Linked DNA regions of Pararhizobium sp. A13. The protein of the gene in region 1 interacts with the protein of each later gene in a pairwise test. Links are inferred from orthologs where the notes say so. Each region holds a gene or a part of one and is shown in the gene's direction. Other genes may lie near its edges.

Region 1 (8,184 bases):
GATGACCTGCGCCAGCCGATCGAAGACGCAGCTGGCCGTCAGGTGCTGATCAGCGACTGGCGCGACCGCAACAAGACGTTCTTCTCCGCCCTTCAGGTCGAGCGCAACGTCATGTTCATGATCCTGACGCTGATCGTGCTGGTGGCGGCACTCAACATCGTCTCCGGCCTGATCATGCTGGTGAAGGACAAGGGCAGCGACATCGCTATCCTGCGCACCATGGGCGCGTCCTCCGGTTCTATCATGCGCATCTTCTTCATGACGGGTGCGGCGATCGGTATCGTCGGCACACTCGCGGGTGTTCTTCTCGGCATCATCGTCTGCCTCAATGTCGAATCCATCCGGCAGTTCTTTTCCTGGATTTCGGGCACGACGCTGTTCAACCCCGAACTCTATTTCTTGAGCCAGCTTCCGGCCGACATGAACCCTGGCGAGACCATTTCGGTCGTCGTCATGGCGATCAGCCTGTCCTTCCTTGCCACGATCTTTCCGGCCTGGCGCGCCTCGCGCCTCGATCCGGTTCAGGCTCTGCGCTACGAATAAATAAGGATTTTAGACACGATGAATGCGCGCGTGGCATTGCAGCTTTCCGGCGTCGAGCGTCATTACACCCAGGGCGAGGGGGTTCTGTCGATCCTCAAGGGGGCGGACTTTTCCCTGCATGGGGGGCAGACGGTCGCGCTCGTAGCGCCGTCGGGCACCGGCAAGTCGACGCTTTTGCATCTGGCAGGGCTGCTCGAGCGGCCGGATGCCGGCGAGGTGCTGATCAATGGCCAATCCTGCGGCACGCTCGGCGACGAGCAACGCACGGCGATCCGCCGTAACGACATCGGCTTCGTCTACCAGTTCCACCATCTGCTGCCGGAATTCACGGCGATCGAAAACATCATGATGCCGCAGCTGATCGCCGGCCTCGCGAAGGCCGAGGCGCGTGAACGGGCCGCTGCGCTGCTCGACTATATGCGCATCGGCCATCGCGCCGAGCATCGCCCCTCGGAGCTCTCGGGTGGTGAACAGCAGCGCGTCGCGATCGCCCGCGCCGTCGCCAATGCGCCTCTGGTGCTGCTGGCCGACGAGCCGACCGGCAATCTTGATCCGGAAACCGCTGGCTACGTCTTCGAGGCACTGGAGGCTCTGGTCCGCCAGTCCGGCCTTGCGGCCATGATCGCCACGCACAACTATGAGCTCGCCTCGCGCATGGACCGCCGCGTCACCATCGAGGACGGCAAGGTCGTCGAGCTGTAAACAATCGAAAGACAGCGCTGCCAGGCAACGCTATTGGGTGCCACAAACTGCCTGGCCGCGATCGTCCAACCAATCCTTCAAGAGCACGATTTCACCTTTCGTCGCGACCGGCTTGCCGTTGCTCTTGCCCTTGCCGGTCAGCACGTTGAAATCGCATTCCGTGGTGTTGTCGAGATCGAGCGTGTCGTAGGACGTGTAGGTGTAGCCCGCGACCACGAAGTCGAAATTGCGGTAGGCGATCGTGAGCTTCTGCTCCCAGCGGTCGCGGCCGATGGAGTCGTTGTGTGAGGTGATCAGGATCGAGCCGTTTGGCAACGCCTCGATGAACGGTTCCTGCCCATAGGTCGCCACACTGCCCCAGACCTTGCTAGGGGCAAAGGTCTTCAACTGAAGGCGGTTGGTCTCGCCCTTCAGGTAGATGTAGATTCCGTGATCATCCTCGCTGCCCTCCGGCGGTTCGGTGAGCAAGGCAAGGTCAGGGCTGCCATCCTTGTCCCAATCCCCTGTCGCCGCGGAAATGATCCGGCTGGGATCGATCATGTCTGCCGCCTGCGCAGTCAGTGCGGAAAGGCAAAAAAACAGCGTCGCGGCGGTCCGTGGCATTTTCATCGTTCGTTCCCTGATGGTCGTGGCGGTGAAATTAGTCGGCCAATCGGAAGACGTCCAGATGCCTCGAAATCCGGAGAGAGGAAATGTTTACCATGCCATTTCCCTCCGCGGACAACTTCCAAACTGCTGCTTGACGCGCGAACATAAATAGAACATAAAAAGAACATAACGAAAAAGGAGCCTTCAAATGACTGACTTTATTCGGGACCTCGCTGCTTTCGCCTCGATCGCCATGTTCGTGGCCAGCTTTTCGATCATCGTTATGGGCATGTGATTTTTTCGCAGCCAGTTGCTTCAGGCTTTCGTCCCTGTGGACAAACGGCGGATGGCCGGGAAAAGCCCGCAGCTGCCAGATGAAATCTGGACATCGAAAGACGGAAACAGGATATCCTGAGCCCTCACGGGAATCGGGGTGCGCAAATGGCGGACGCAACAGGCGACAAGCGACAGGATAGCAGCGTTTCAGGCAACGCGTCGCCGCAATTCGTTCATCTTCGCGTTCATTCGGCATTCTCGCTGCTCGAAGGCGCTTTACCGATCAAGAAGATCATCGGCAAGGCCGTTGCAGACGGTCAGCCGGCGATCGGCATCGCCGATACCAACAATCTGTTTGCAGCGCTCGAATTCTCGCAGAAATGCATGGACGATGGCCTGCAGCCCCTGATCGGCTGCCAGCTGTCGATCGACATGGAGGATGAGGCCGAAGGCGACAAGCGCGGACACGCGCAGCACTTGGCGAAACTTCCGGCGATCGTGCTGATCGCGGCGACGGATGCCGGCTATGTCCGTCTCGTCGATATCGTCAGCCGCGCCTATCTCGGCGGCGAAGGCAACCAGTCAGTCCGCATTGCGCTGTCCTGGCTGCAGGAAGGCGGGACGGAGGGGTTGATTGCGCTCACCGGCGCGTCGGGTGGACCGGTCGACATGGCCCTGAAATCGGGTCATGCAGCTCTGGCTGAGACGCGGTTGAAAACGCTGGCCGCTTTGTTCGGCAACCGCCTTTACGTCGAGCTTCAGCGTCACGGCAAATACGACCGCCGCCACGAAGGGCGGATCATCGATCTTGCCTACAAGCTCGATCTGCCGCTGGTGGCGACCAACGAGCCGTTCTTTCCGTCGCCGGCCGAATTCGAGGCGCATGACGCGCTGATGGCTGTCGCGCACAATGCGATGGTGTCGGATGACAGCCGCTTCCGCCTGACGCCGGATCACTACCTGAAAAGCCGCAAGGACATGGCGGCTTTGTTTGCCGATCTGCCGGAAGCTCTGGAAAACACGATCGAGATCGCCAGGCGCTGCGCGTTTGTCTTGAAGACGCGCGGACCGATCCTGCCGCGCTTCACCGGCGCATCCGATGATCCGAAGGAAGCCGAGCGCGCCGAGGCGCTGGAACTGCGCCGCCAGGCCGTCGAGGGACTGGAAGACCGGCTGCAGAAGCTTGGACTTTCCCCCGGCTACACCGAGGCGGACTATCGCGAGCGGCTCGACTTCGAGCTCAGCGTCATTGAGAAGATGAAGTTCCCGGGTTACTTCCTGATCGTTGCCGACTTCATCAAATGGGCAAAGCTTCAGGATATCCCGGTCGGCCCGGGCCGCGGCTCGGGGGCGGGATCGCTGGTCGCCTATGCGCTGACCATCACCGACGTCGATCCCCTGCGTTTCTCGCTGCTGTTCGAACGCTTCCTCAATCCGGACCGCGTCTCGATGCCCGACTTCGACATCGATTTCTGCCAGGACCGCCGCGAAGAGGTGATCCGCTACGTCCAGCGCAAGTATGGCCGCGAGCAGGTGGCGCAGATCATCACCTTCGGATCGCTGCAGGCGCGCGCCGCCCTACGCGACGTCGGCCGCGTTCTCGAAATGCCCTATGGCCAGGTCGACAAGATCTGCAAGCTCGTGCCGAACAATCCGGCCAATCCGACACCTTTGTCGAAGGCGATCGAGGAGGAGCCGCGCTTCCAGGAAGAGGTCGACAAGGAACCGGTGATCGGCCGCCTGCTCGATATCGCCCAGAAGATCGAGGGTCTCTACCGCCACGCGTCCACCCATGCCGCCGGCATCGTCATTGGCGACCGGCCGCTGTCGCAGCTGGTGCCGATGTACCGCGATCCGCGCTCGGACATGCCGGTCACCCAGTTCAACATGAAATGGGTCGAGCAGGCCGGTCTCGTCAAGTTCGACTTCCTCGGCCTGAAGACGCTGACGGTGCTTAAAGTCGCTGTCGATTTCATCAAGAAGCGCGACATCGAGGTCAAGCTCGAAGCGCTGCCGCTCGACGACCAGAAAACCTACGAGATGCTGTCGAAGGGCGACACGGTCGGCGTGTTTCAGGTGGAAAGTGCCGGCATGCGCAAGGCCCTGATCGGCATGCGGCCGGACTGCATCGAGGACATCATTGCGCTCGTGGCGCTGTATCGTCCGGGTCCGATGGAAAACATCCCGGTCTACAACGCCCGCAAGCATGGCGAGGAGGAGATCGAATCGATCCATCCGAAGATCGATTACCTCTTGAAGGAGACGCAGGGCGTTATCGTCTATCAGGAACAGGTGATGCAGATCGCCCAGGTGCTGTCGGGCTATTCGCTCGGCGAAGCCGACCTTCTGCGCCGCGCCATGGGCAAGAAGATCAAGGAGGAGATGGACAAGCAGCGCGCCCGTTTCGTCGACGGCGCCGTCGCCAACGGTGTGTCCAAGGCGCAGTCTGACATGATCTTCGATCTTCTGGCCAAGTTCGCCAACTACGGCTTCAACAAGTCGCACGCGGCTGCCTATGCTATCGTCTCCTATCAGACCGCCTATCTGAAGGCGCATTATCCGGTCGAGTTTCTGGCAGCGTCGATGACGCTCGACATGTCGAACACCGACAAGATCAACGATTTCCGTCAGGATGCGGCGCGCCTTGGTATCGCCGTCATCCCGCCGTCGGTCCAGTCGTCGTTCCGACGGTTCGAGACGGGTGACAACCGCATCTACTACTCGCTGGCCGCCATCAAGGGTGTCGGCGAGGCAGCGGTCGATCACATCGTCGAGGTGCGCGGCGACGAACCCTTCGCAAGTCTCGAGGACTTCTGCCTCCGGATCGATCCGAAGCTTCTCAACCGCCGCGTCTTCGAAAGCCTGATCTGCGCCGGCGCCTTCGATTGTTTCGGCTACGACCGCGCCGAACTCGTGGGTGGTCTCGACCGCATCCTCGGTTTTGCGCAGATCGCCCAGGCGAACAAGGTCAGCGGCCAGAGCGACATGTTCGGAGCAGGCGCAGCCACCGGGCCAGAAAAGATCAGCCTGCCGGCCTATGCGCCCTGGCTGGCGTCGGAAAAGCTGCACCGCGAGTTCCAGGTGCTGGGCTTCTATCTCTCCGCCCATCCGCTCGACACCTATAACGACCTGCTCGCCAAGATTCGCGTCCAGACCTTTGCCGATTTTGCTGCCTCCGTGAAAAAAGGCGCGACCGCCGGCCGGCTTGCGGGAACAGTGACCTCCAAGCAGGAACGCAAGACCCGCACCGGCAACAAGATGGGCATTATCGCGTTCTCCGATTCCACCGGCCAGTTCGAGGCGGTGCTCTTTTCCGAGGCGCTCAACCAGTATCGCGACCTGCTGGAGCCAGGCAAATCGCTGGTGATGACCGTACAGGCCGAAGAGCGGCCCGAAGGCATTGGCTTGCGCATCCAGACGCTGCAATCTCTGGAGGAGCGCTCGCTGCAGCTGCAGAAGGCGCTCAGGGTCTATGTCCGCGATTCCGGCCCCCTGCGCTCCGTCGCTACACATCTGAACATGCGCGGCGACGGCCTGGTGTCCTTCATCGTCATCAAGGACAATGGCCAGCGCGAGATCGAGGTGGAGCTCAGCGAGAAATACCGGATCTCGGTCGAGATCGCAGCCGCGCTCCGAACAGCGCCCGGCGTGATCGACGTCGAACTGGTGTAACGGAAAGCCGCAATGCGGCTCAGGATTTCGGCGCCACGTGCGTGATCGTCACGAAATCCGTGCCGTCGCCGGTTTCCTGTCCAAGGCCCATGTCGGATATGGTCAGCGACGATCCCTCGGTCAGCAGCTGGTTGATCCGCTGGCGTGTATCGTCCGGAATGGTGATGCGGCCCATCGTGCGCTGGACGGCATTGAACGCCATCGCATCCTCTTCCAGGGTGATGCCCAGCCGTTTCTTCATCGGGCCGGGCAGGGCGTTGTCGAGCGTCATGGCGAACCACTCGCCCTTGCCGGTCGAGGTGTCGATGTTCTGGAACTGCAGGAAATGCGTGCCGAGCGCGATCTCGGACTGCGCGATCACCACGGACGTTTCGAACAACGGCTCGAAATTGCGACGAACGAGAAGCTGGCCGTTCGGCGGCTTGCCCTTGCCGGCCTTGGCATAGAGGGCTTCCACAAAGGCGGGCGTCATCCTGCCGTCGATGGCGAGCTTTTCCGCCGTCTGGAAGGCCTTGATGGCCTCCACGGTCTGCATGCCCGCATAGCCGTCCGGGATTCCGGCGGCATAGCCGAGTTGATTGAGCAGCGTCTGGACATCGTGCGTGATTTCCCGCTGGCCGCGATGGGTAATCAGCATGCGGATCGGCGGTTCCCGTCCGGTTTCGACCGCCGCCGTTTGGGCCGGTTCCGCCTGAATCGTGGCGACTTCAACCGTTTTCATATGAACCTGCGAGACGCTGGGCCGCAGCGTGACATCCGAAAGCAAAACGGGTTCTACGACTGCCGGCTGAAAGAGGAAGGGATCGGCAATGGCAACCGGCGTCAGCTGGCGATCGGAGATCAGCACATGCAGGCCGCGCTCGGTCATCTTGAACAACTGTTTGGCGAAATCGTCCGGCAGGCGCACACAGCCGTGCGAGGCAGGATAGTCCGGAACGTGATTCGACGCATGCAGAGCGATGCCCGACCAGGTCAGGCGCTGCATGAAGGGCATCGGTGCGTCCGAATAGATGTTCGACCTGTGGAAGCGGCGCTTTTCCAGAATGGAGAAGATGCCGGTCGGCGTCGAATGACCGGCCTTGCCGGTCGAGACGTTGGAGGTCGCAACCACCGTGTCGCCATCATAGACGACGAGCGACTGCTGGTCCTTGGAGACGACGATCTGCAGCGGGGCCTGTGCGCCGGCCGCAAGCACGGTGCTGGCGGACATGGCGAGAGCAAGGCCGATGCCAAATGTAAGACGCAAAACCATGGATACATCCGGACGCATTCAACGAACGATGACCCTAGCCTGAGAGATTTAAAGAAACTTTGCTGTTCCGGCTGGAACACGCGCAGAGTTGCATTGGCTATTTTCCGCGCCGGCCCTTGCCGAACGTGTAGCCGGTCTCGACCGTCGCCTTGCCGAACTTGTCGCGCAGCACGTTGATCGCCGCTTCCGCCGCCGCGCGGCGCGTCGCCTGGGCATCCACAAGGTCGGGCGGGTCGGCAAGGCCGGTGTCGGAGAGATCGCTGACGCCGATGCCGATCAGGCGGAATTTCGTGCCGTCGGTTTCCCTGTCGAGAAGCTGCATGCCGGTGCGGAAGATGCGGTCGGCCAGCCGGGTCGGGCTGTCGAGGCGGCGGTTGCGTGTCCGGATCTTGAAGTCGGCGGTCTTCAGCTTCAGCACGACGGTCTGGCCGGCGATATCGGCTTTCCTCAGCCGATGCGCCACCTGCTCGCTCAGCCGGCGCAGATGCGAAACCAGGGCGTCATAGTCGCAGAGATCGTCGTTGAAGGTGGTTTCCGACGAAACGCTTTTCGCTTCACCGTTGATTTCCACCGTGCGCTCGTCCTGGCCACGCGAGAGACGATAGAGGCGCTGGCCCATCGTGCCATAGCGCTTCATCAGCTCAGTTTCTTCCATCGTCTGCAACTGGCCTATGGTGCGGATGCCGTCGCGCTCCAGCGTCGTGGCAAAGGCCTTGCCGACACCCCAGATCAGCGTGACTGGCTTCTCCCTCAAGAAGTCCAAAGCCTCGGCAGCGCCGATGACCGAAAAGCCGCGCGGCTTCTGCAAGTCGGAGGCGACCTTGGCGAGGAACTTGCAATAGGAGAGGCCGACCGAGACGGTGATACCGATCTCCTGTTCGACGCGGCGGGCGAATTTTGCAAGCGTCCGGGCAGGGGGATCGTGATGCAGCCGCTCCGTTCCCTTGAGCTCAAGGAAGGCTTCGTCGATCGAAAGCGGTTGCACGAGGGGCGTCAGCTCCTGCATCAGCGTGCGCACTTCACGCCCGACCCGGACATATTTTTCCATGTCCGGCTTGATGACGATGGCCTGCGGGCAGGCCTCCAGCGCCTTGAACATGGGCATCGCGGAGCGCACGCCATGGATGCGGGCGATATAGCAGGCGGTCGAG
Region 2 (7,123 bases), 1.4 Mb from region 1 along the record:
ATCCGGACGATCCGCATGTGCGCCAGGCTCTGGATGAGCTGCGGTATTTTTCCGAGAAGGTCCGCATCCTCGGCTCCTACGCCGCCCACCCCATGCGGCTCGTCCTGTAGGAACGCTTCGACCGGATTTAAAGGGCCAAAACTGAGGGCTATCCTTTGTGGCCGGAAGATGGTTATTTTGCGGAGGACCCTCAGTGGTTTGTTTGACGCAGAATGCTCGTATTGCTTCGACGATGCGCCATCATCATGTCCGACAACAATTCATGCGCCTGCCGGCCTTCCCTGCGGCGTGCGCCACAAAGGTTAGCTCATGACAGTCAAGACACTCCTCCTCGGCTCGGCGGCTGCATTGATGGCCATAACGGGCGCCCGCGCAGCGGACGCGATCGTCGCTGCGGAACCCGAGCCCATGGAATATGTGCGGGTATGCGACGCCTTCGGAGCAGGCTATTTCTTTATCCCGGGCACCGAGACCTGCCTGAAGATCAGCGGCTATGTGCGATCCGAATCGAGCTTCGGCGACGACCCCTATAGCGGTGAGGATCTTGGCTGGGCAGGGTTTGCGCGCGGAACCATCAGGCTCGATGCCCGTAACGATACGGAATACGGCACACTGCGTTCGTTCATCGAACTGCGCAGCCAGGCGTCCGCCGACAGCGGCTCCACCTACATCAACAGCGCGTATATCGACCTTGCCGGCTTCCGCGCCGGCTATGACGATTCGCGCTTCGATACCTGGCTGGATTCGGCCGGTAACATTATCAACGACGATGTCATCGACTATACCGGTGATCGCACCAACCAGGTGAGCTATGTCTATGACGCCGGAAACGGCTTTTCCGCCCTGATCGGGCTGGAGGAAGGCGCCGGCGACTACGATACAGGCTTTGCTCCTGTCCCGACTGCTTCGTACAGCGGCGGTGACGCGCCACATGTCATCGGCGGCGTGAAATATGAACAGGACTGGGGCGGCATCGCCGCCGTCGGCGGTTATGACACCTACGCCGATGCCTTCGGCGGCAAGGTGCGTGTCGACGTCAAGTTCAACGATACGTTCTCGGTCTTCCTGATGGGCGGCTATCAGTCGGATTGGGACAACGACAAAGGTCCGGGCGGTAGCCGTCAGCTGAACTACTATGGCCCCTGGTATGGCGACTGGGCGGCCTGGGGCGGCTTCTCCGCCACGCTGAACGACAAGGCATCCCTCAACGGCCAGCTTGCCTATGAGGAGGATGGAACCCTGGCGGCGGCGTTGAACGTCGAATACGCGGTGGTTCCCGGCCTTATGGTGCAGCCGGAACTCAACTACACCGATTTCGGCGGCGAGCGCGGCAGCGGCGAGGCCTTCGGCGGCATCCTGCGCGTTCAGCGCAATTTCTGAGGCGGAAGCGGCCTAAGCGAGAAAACACATCGGCGTCCGCCTCCTGGCCCGCGCCGATTTTCATTTATCGCGGCCAATCCAGCCAGTCGCGCATCAGCTGGTGAGCGATGGCACCCTTCGGCGGCGGGCCGAGTTCGCCGGCGGCCAGCGTCACGCCGGTATTGCGTGCCAGCATCGCGGCCGTTTCCTCACGGGTGAACCAGCGGCAATCCTCCAGTTCGTGCTCGTCACGGTGGATGTCGCGGGACTGGGCCTCGGCGTAGCAGCCGATCATCAGCGTGTGTGGCATCGGCCAGGGCTGCGAGGCATGGTAGCGGACGCGGCCGGCGCGGATGCCGGATTCCTCGTGGGTTTCGCGCCGCACGGCATTCTCAATGGTTTCGCCCGGCTCGACGAAGCCTGCCAGGCAGGAATACATGCCTTCCGGAAAATGCGGGCTGCGGCCGAGCAGGCAGAGGTCGCGCTCGACATCGATGGTCAGCATGATGACTACCGGGTCGGTGCGTGGGAAAACCATGTGGCCGCAGGCGGTGCAAACGCGGCGGTAACCGCCGGCCTTGCCTTCCATCGCCGAGCCGCATTTTCCGCAGAACCGGTTCGCCGCATTCCATGTGATCAGGCTTGACGCCTGCGCGAACTGGCCGAGCAACTCGTCTGGCAGCATCTGCTGGCGATAAAGCGTGCGGCCATCGGCAAGCTTGAAGGGTTCGGGAAGCGTTTCCTCGGTCAACCCGACCGGAACCGCCAGCCGCGGCTCGCCGTTGGCCAGGAAGCCGAGCAGGATCGCATCGTCGAGCACGGGCTCGAGGCCCGCGAGCTCATAGGGCGCAAACAGCGGATCGATGATCTTCTCGTCGTGCTTGACGACCAGCTTGCCGCCGGAAAAAGCGAAGACATGCGCGCCCTCCTTGCGGAAGGCGACTTCGACGCAATCGTCCGGTCGATGTTCGGATTGCCGGTCCAGATGATTCTCGGCGAAGGCAACGAGCGTGCTCGGCTCGGGGTGCGGGCTGTGCAGTTCGAAGATCGATTTCGTCATGATCAAAGATTTTCCAGTATCCGTGCTGCGAATGCCTTGCGCTCGGTATCGTCCCAGGCGTCGGCTGTCCCGAAACCCCAGACCGGCCCCGGCCAATTGGCATCACCTTCGCTGCGGGCGATGACATGGACGTGAAGCTGGCGGACGATATTGCCAAGCGCGCCAACATTGATCTTCGTCGCCCCCGTTGCCTTTTTCAATGCCGAAGCGACCATGTTCGTCTCGAAAGTCAACATCGCCTGGTCGAGCGGCGTCAGGTCGAAGATTTCCGTCACGCCGTCGCGCTGCGGAATGAGCACCAGCCAGGGCCAGCGGCGGTCGTTGTTGATGCGAAGCTGGCAAAGACCGAGTGTGGCGATGAGCAATCCATCGCGTTCAAGGCGTTCATCGATATCGAAGGCAGGCAAGCGGATCTCCCTGAACGGTGATTTTTCTTTTGTTTGCACAACGATAGCAGTTTTTTGAAGGCGTGGCTTGCTTTTGGTTTCGATATTGCCGATATGAGAGCCGGGAGGTTGGTGGTGGACGAGCCACTCGCCAACCGGGTCAGGTCCGGAAGGAAGCAGCCCCAACGAGCCACGGCACGGGTCATCGTGCCAGCCTCCCACCCTTTTTCTTCCGTCCTGTCTGGACAGACTTGTAGCCAAGCGGCAGGGGCGATGAGCGAAGTTACGTTGATCCCGACATCTGAAAAACCCGCCGCCTACCGGGTTCTTGCGCGCAAATACCGGCCGAAGGATTTCTCCGACCTGATGGTCGGCCAGGAACCGATGGTGCGCACCCTCACCAACGCGTTCGAGACCGGCCGCATCGCCCAGGCCTATATGCTGACCGGCGTACGCGGCGTCGGCAAGACGACCACGGCCCGTATCCTGGCCCGCGCGTTGAACTACAAGACGCCGGAAATCGACAAGCCCACCATCGACCTGCGCACCCCCGGCGAACATTGCCAGGCGATCATGGAAGGCCGCCATGTCGACGTGATCGAGATGGACGCCGCCTCCCATACCGGCATCGACGATATCCGCGAGATCATCGAGCAGGTGCGCTATCGCCCGGTTTCGGCGCGCTACAAGGTCTACATCATCGACGAAGTGCACATGCTCTCGACCCAGGCCTTCAACGGCCTGTTGAAGACGCTCGAAGAGCCGCCGGAGCACGTGAAGTTCATTTTCGCGACGACCGAGATCCGCAAGGTTCCGATCACCGTGCTGTCGCGCTGCCAGCGCTTCGACCTGCGCCGCATCGGCGCGTCGGATCTCGTCGGCCTGTTCACCACCATTCTCGGTAAGGAAGGCATTTCGGCCGATCCGGATGCGCTGGCGATGATCGCCCGCGCGGCGGAAGGCTCCGCACGTGACGGCCTGTCGCTGCTCGACCAGGCGATCGCCCATGGCGGCGGCGTGGTCGAGGTCGAGGCCGTGCGCTCGATGCTCGGCCTTGCCGACCGCGCCCGCATCGTCGACCTGTTCCAGCATATCGTCAAAGGCGATGTCGCAGCCGCGCTCGAGGAGTTCAACGGACAATACGAGGCCGGCGCCAGCCCATCCGTGGTGCTGACCGACCTTGCCGACTTCACCCATCTCGTCACCCGCCTGAAATATGTGCCGGATGCCGCCAACGACCAGTCGCTAAGCGAGATCGAGCGCACCCGCGGCGCCGAATTCTCGTCCGGCATCGCCGTGACGACGCTGTCGCGCATCTGGCAGATGCTCCTGAAGGGCATTCCGGAAACGGAAAGCTCGTCGCGTCCGGCCGGTGCCGCCGAAATGGTGTTGATCCGTCTCGCTCACGCTGCCCACTTGCCCTCGCCGGAAGATGCGGCGCGTCGACTGCTCGAACTTTCCGGCGGCGACGCGCAGCGGCAGCCTTCCGCGCCGAACGGCGGCAATGGCGGTGGCGCGCCAGCCCCCGTTGCGAGCACCTCGATGCAGGCCCGCGGCAGCGATATGCCGCCGGCGCAGCGCACGACCGGAAATGGCGCGACCATGCTGCGCGCCGTGCCGAACGCAGCACCGCAGCCGGACATGCCGGTTGGCAAGACGGAAGAAAAGCCAACCGAAGCCCCTGAGGCGAAAGCTGAACCGAAGGCCGCCGTCAAATCGGCGAGCGACATTGCCGAACTCTGCGCCGCCAACCGCGATATCAGGCTGAAGACGCTGGTCCGCAATTTCGTCCGTCTCGTCAATCTGGAGCCGGGGCGGCTGGAGATCAACCTGCCGGACGATGCGCCGAAGACGCTGGTTGCCGAGCTTCAGAAAAAACTGGAGGATTGGACGGGCATCCGCTGGATGGTGATCCTCAGCCGCGAGCCCGGCCAACCGACACTTGTGGAGGCCGAAGCGGCCACCAAGGAGCGCCAATTCAACGACGCCCGGCAGGACCCGGACGTCGCGGCCATCATCGCACGGTTTCCCGGCGCAAAGATCGCCGACGTGCGGATAAAGGGGCCGGAACCGGAGGAAGAGCCGCAGGCCGTGGCCGCCGCCGAATCCTCAGAAGGCGATATCCTTCCCGGCGACGATATCGAGCACTAAGTCTACAAGATTACCACGCGACAAGAAGAGGACATGGCGATGCGCGACATCATGGGCATGATGGGCAAGGTCAAGGAAATGCAGGCCAAGATGGAGAAGATGCAGGAAGAGATTTCTGCGCTTGAAGTCGACGGCTCTTCCGGCGGCGGTCTGGTCACCGTTCGCATGGACGGCAAGGGTAACCTGAAAGGCATCAAGATCGACCCGTCGCTGTTCAAGGAAGACGATGTCGAGATTCTCGAAGACCTGATCGTCGCCGCCCACAAGGACGGCAAGGACAAGGCCGAAGCGATCACCGCCGAAAAGACCCGCGCGCTTACCGCCGGCCTGCCGATCCCGCCCGGCATGAAACTGCCTTTTTAGGCCGCGAAGCGACACAGACGAGTGACGGCCAGGCAAAAGCCGATGGCAGGACGGCAGACGCTCAGGCGCTGGTGAGCTTGGCACGAAGCTTGTAGTGGATCGGCGCTGCGAGATAGCGGTCGCGATCCTTGTCGGAGAGATTCCTGGCGAAAGTTTCAAGCATTTCCGGCATCAGGACCGGCGGCCCCGAATAGGCGTGATAGGTGACGGCATCGCCGGCCTGAACCACTCCATCCTTGAGCACGCGGCAGTAGAAACCCGGCCGTCCCGCCTTGGCGAAGCGCTTTGCGAAAGCGGGGTCTTCCATCCGCGCGGCAAGCGTGGCGCAGGGAATGCGGGCGGAGGTGACTTCGAGCTCGATCGTATCGGTCATGAACCGGTCGCCGACGGAAATCCTGCGGCTGTCGGCGCCTTCGATCACCAGATTTTCGCCGAAAATGCCGGGTTCCAGATTGCGCCCGAGTTCCTTCGACCACCAGTCGAGGTCGATCGAGCCGAGGGCATAGACCGCCTGATCGACACCGCCATGGTGTTTGCGGTTGCAGATCCTGTCGCCGATCAGGCCTTCGCGGTCGATCAACACGGCCGCCTCGACCGGATGTTTGAAGATGCCGGTCCGGTAGGATTTTCCGCGCAGGATTTCGGCGCTGCCGGTGCAGACGGCCAGGATTTTCATGGGCGATACTCTCGTTTTAAGCGATTCCGTTCCCCCGAGATATGGAGTAGAACCGCCGCATGGCAAAGCGAGTCACCGGCCCCGAAATCGAAAAACTCATTCAGCTTTTGGCGAAGGTGCCCGGGCTCGGGCCGCGCTCGGCCCGGCGCGCAGCACTTCATCTCGTCAAGAAGAAGGACCAGCTGCTCGGCCCGCTCGCCGACGCGATGGGCGACGCCTACGCCAAGGTCCGGATCTGCTCGTGCTGCGGCAATGTCGATACCAGCGATCCCTGCAGCGTCTGCACCGACGACCGGCGCGACAATTCCGTGATCATCGTCGTCGAGGACGTCTCCGACCTCTGGGCGCTGGAGCGGGCAGGCGCGATGAACACCGCCTATCACGTGCTCGGCGGCACGCTCTCGCCGCTCGACGGCGTCGGACCCGACGACCTCAACATCAAGGGTCTGATCGAGCGCGTCTCGAAGGGCGGCGTACGTGAACTGATCATCGCGGTGAATGCCACCGTCGAGGGCCAGACGACGGCGCATTACATCACCGACCAGCTCGACGGCCTCGGCGTCAAGATCACGCGGCTGGCCCACGGCGTGCCCGTCGGCGGCGAGCTGGATTACCTGGACGAAGGCACGCTGACGGCGGCATTGCGGGCGAGGACGGTGATTTGACGAATTCCCCTTTCGCCCTCATTACCGGCCTTGTGCCGGTAGTCCAGCAGCACCGCGTCTGCGGTGCGCAAGAGTCCCTTGCGCCATGGACATGGCGCGGCTGGATCCCCGCCACAGGGGCGAGGATGAGGGAGTGTGGGGATGCGCCGCGTCGCACACCGCTACTGAATACCATGTTGGAAATACTAAAGACCCCGCCCTCGCTGAGAAGCCGGCAAGGGAAAAGAACAATCTCCCCCCTTGAGGGGGACATGTCGGCAAAGCCGACAGAGGGGGGTAAGGCGCGGCATACTCTGGCGGTGATGATCGCGACAATTGTATCGCTGATGCCGCTCCCCGCCCTCGCCGCCTCGAAAGCCGAGACCGAAGCGCAGTTCCGCCAGTGGCTGCAGACCGACCTCTGGCCGGAAGCGCAGAAGGCCGGCATTTCGGAAAAATCCTTCAACGCCGCCTTTGCCGGCGT

What was found. Proteins that work in one complex are often made in the same cells at the same time.
Region 2: the proteins of dnaE (region 1) and WI754_RS06300 interact in binary tests that used the Escherichia coli proteins (3 or more experiments, as listed by UniProt). The link is inferred for Pararhizobium sp. A13 from one-to-one orthologs.

What each region holds. Positions count from the first base shown.
Region 1 is NZ_CP149510.1:2,699,815-2,707,998, forward strand. Bases 1,925-5,981 are described here. They hold dnaE (DNA polymerase III subunit alpha), read left to right. Parts: upstream 1,925-2,274; coding sequence 2,275-5,781; downstream 5,782-5,981. Other genes in these bases: WI754_RS13285 (L,D-transpeptidase family protein), read right to left, coding at 5,801-5,981. Also shown: WI754_RS13265 (lipoprotein-releasing ABC transporter permease subunit), read left to right, coding at 1-543; WI754_RS13270 (ABC transporter ATP-binding protein), read left to right, coding at 562-1,245; WI754_RS13275 (hypothetical protein), read right to left, coding at 1,276-1,854; more of WI754_RS13285, read right to left, coding at 5,982-7,033; WI754_RS13290 (DNA polymerase IV), read right to left, coding at 7,131-8,184. UniProt on the Escherichia coli protein: DNA polymerase III is a complex, multichain enzyme responsible for most of the replicative synthesis in bacteria. This DNA polymerase also exhibits 3' to 5' exonuclease activity. The alpha chain is the DNA polymerase catalytic subunit.
Region 2 is NZ_CP149510.1:1,311,499-1,318,621, reverse strand. What follows is about bases 2,522-5,517. They hold WI754_RS06300 (DNA polymerase III subunit gamma/tau), read left to right. Parts: upstream 2,522-3,078; coding sequence 3,079-4,956; downstream 4,957-5,517. Other genes in these bases: WI754_RS06290 (MOSC domain-containing protein), read right to left, coding at 5,381-5,517; WI754_RS06295 (YbaB/EbfC family nucleoid-associated protein), read left to right, coding at 4,996-5,319; WI754_RS06310 (HIT family protein), read right to left, coding at 2,522-2,826. Outside these bases: WI754_RS06325 (prephenate dehydratase), read left to right, coding at 1-110; WI754_RS06320 (porin), read left to right, coding at 310-1,380; nudC (NAD(+) diphosphatase), read right to left, coding at 1,445-2,419; more of WI754_RS06310, read right to left, coding at 2,422-2,521; more of WI754_RS06290, read right to left, coding at 5,518-5,995; recombination mediator RecR, read left to right, coding at 6,055-6,660; WI754_RS06280 (lytic murein transglycosylase), read left to right, coding at 6,963-7,123. UniProt on the Escherichia coli protein: Part of the beta sliding clamp loading complex, which hydrolyzes ATP to load the beta clamp onto primed DNA to form the DNA replication pre-initiation complex.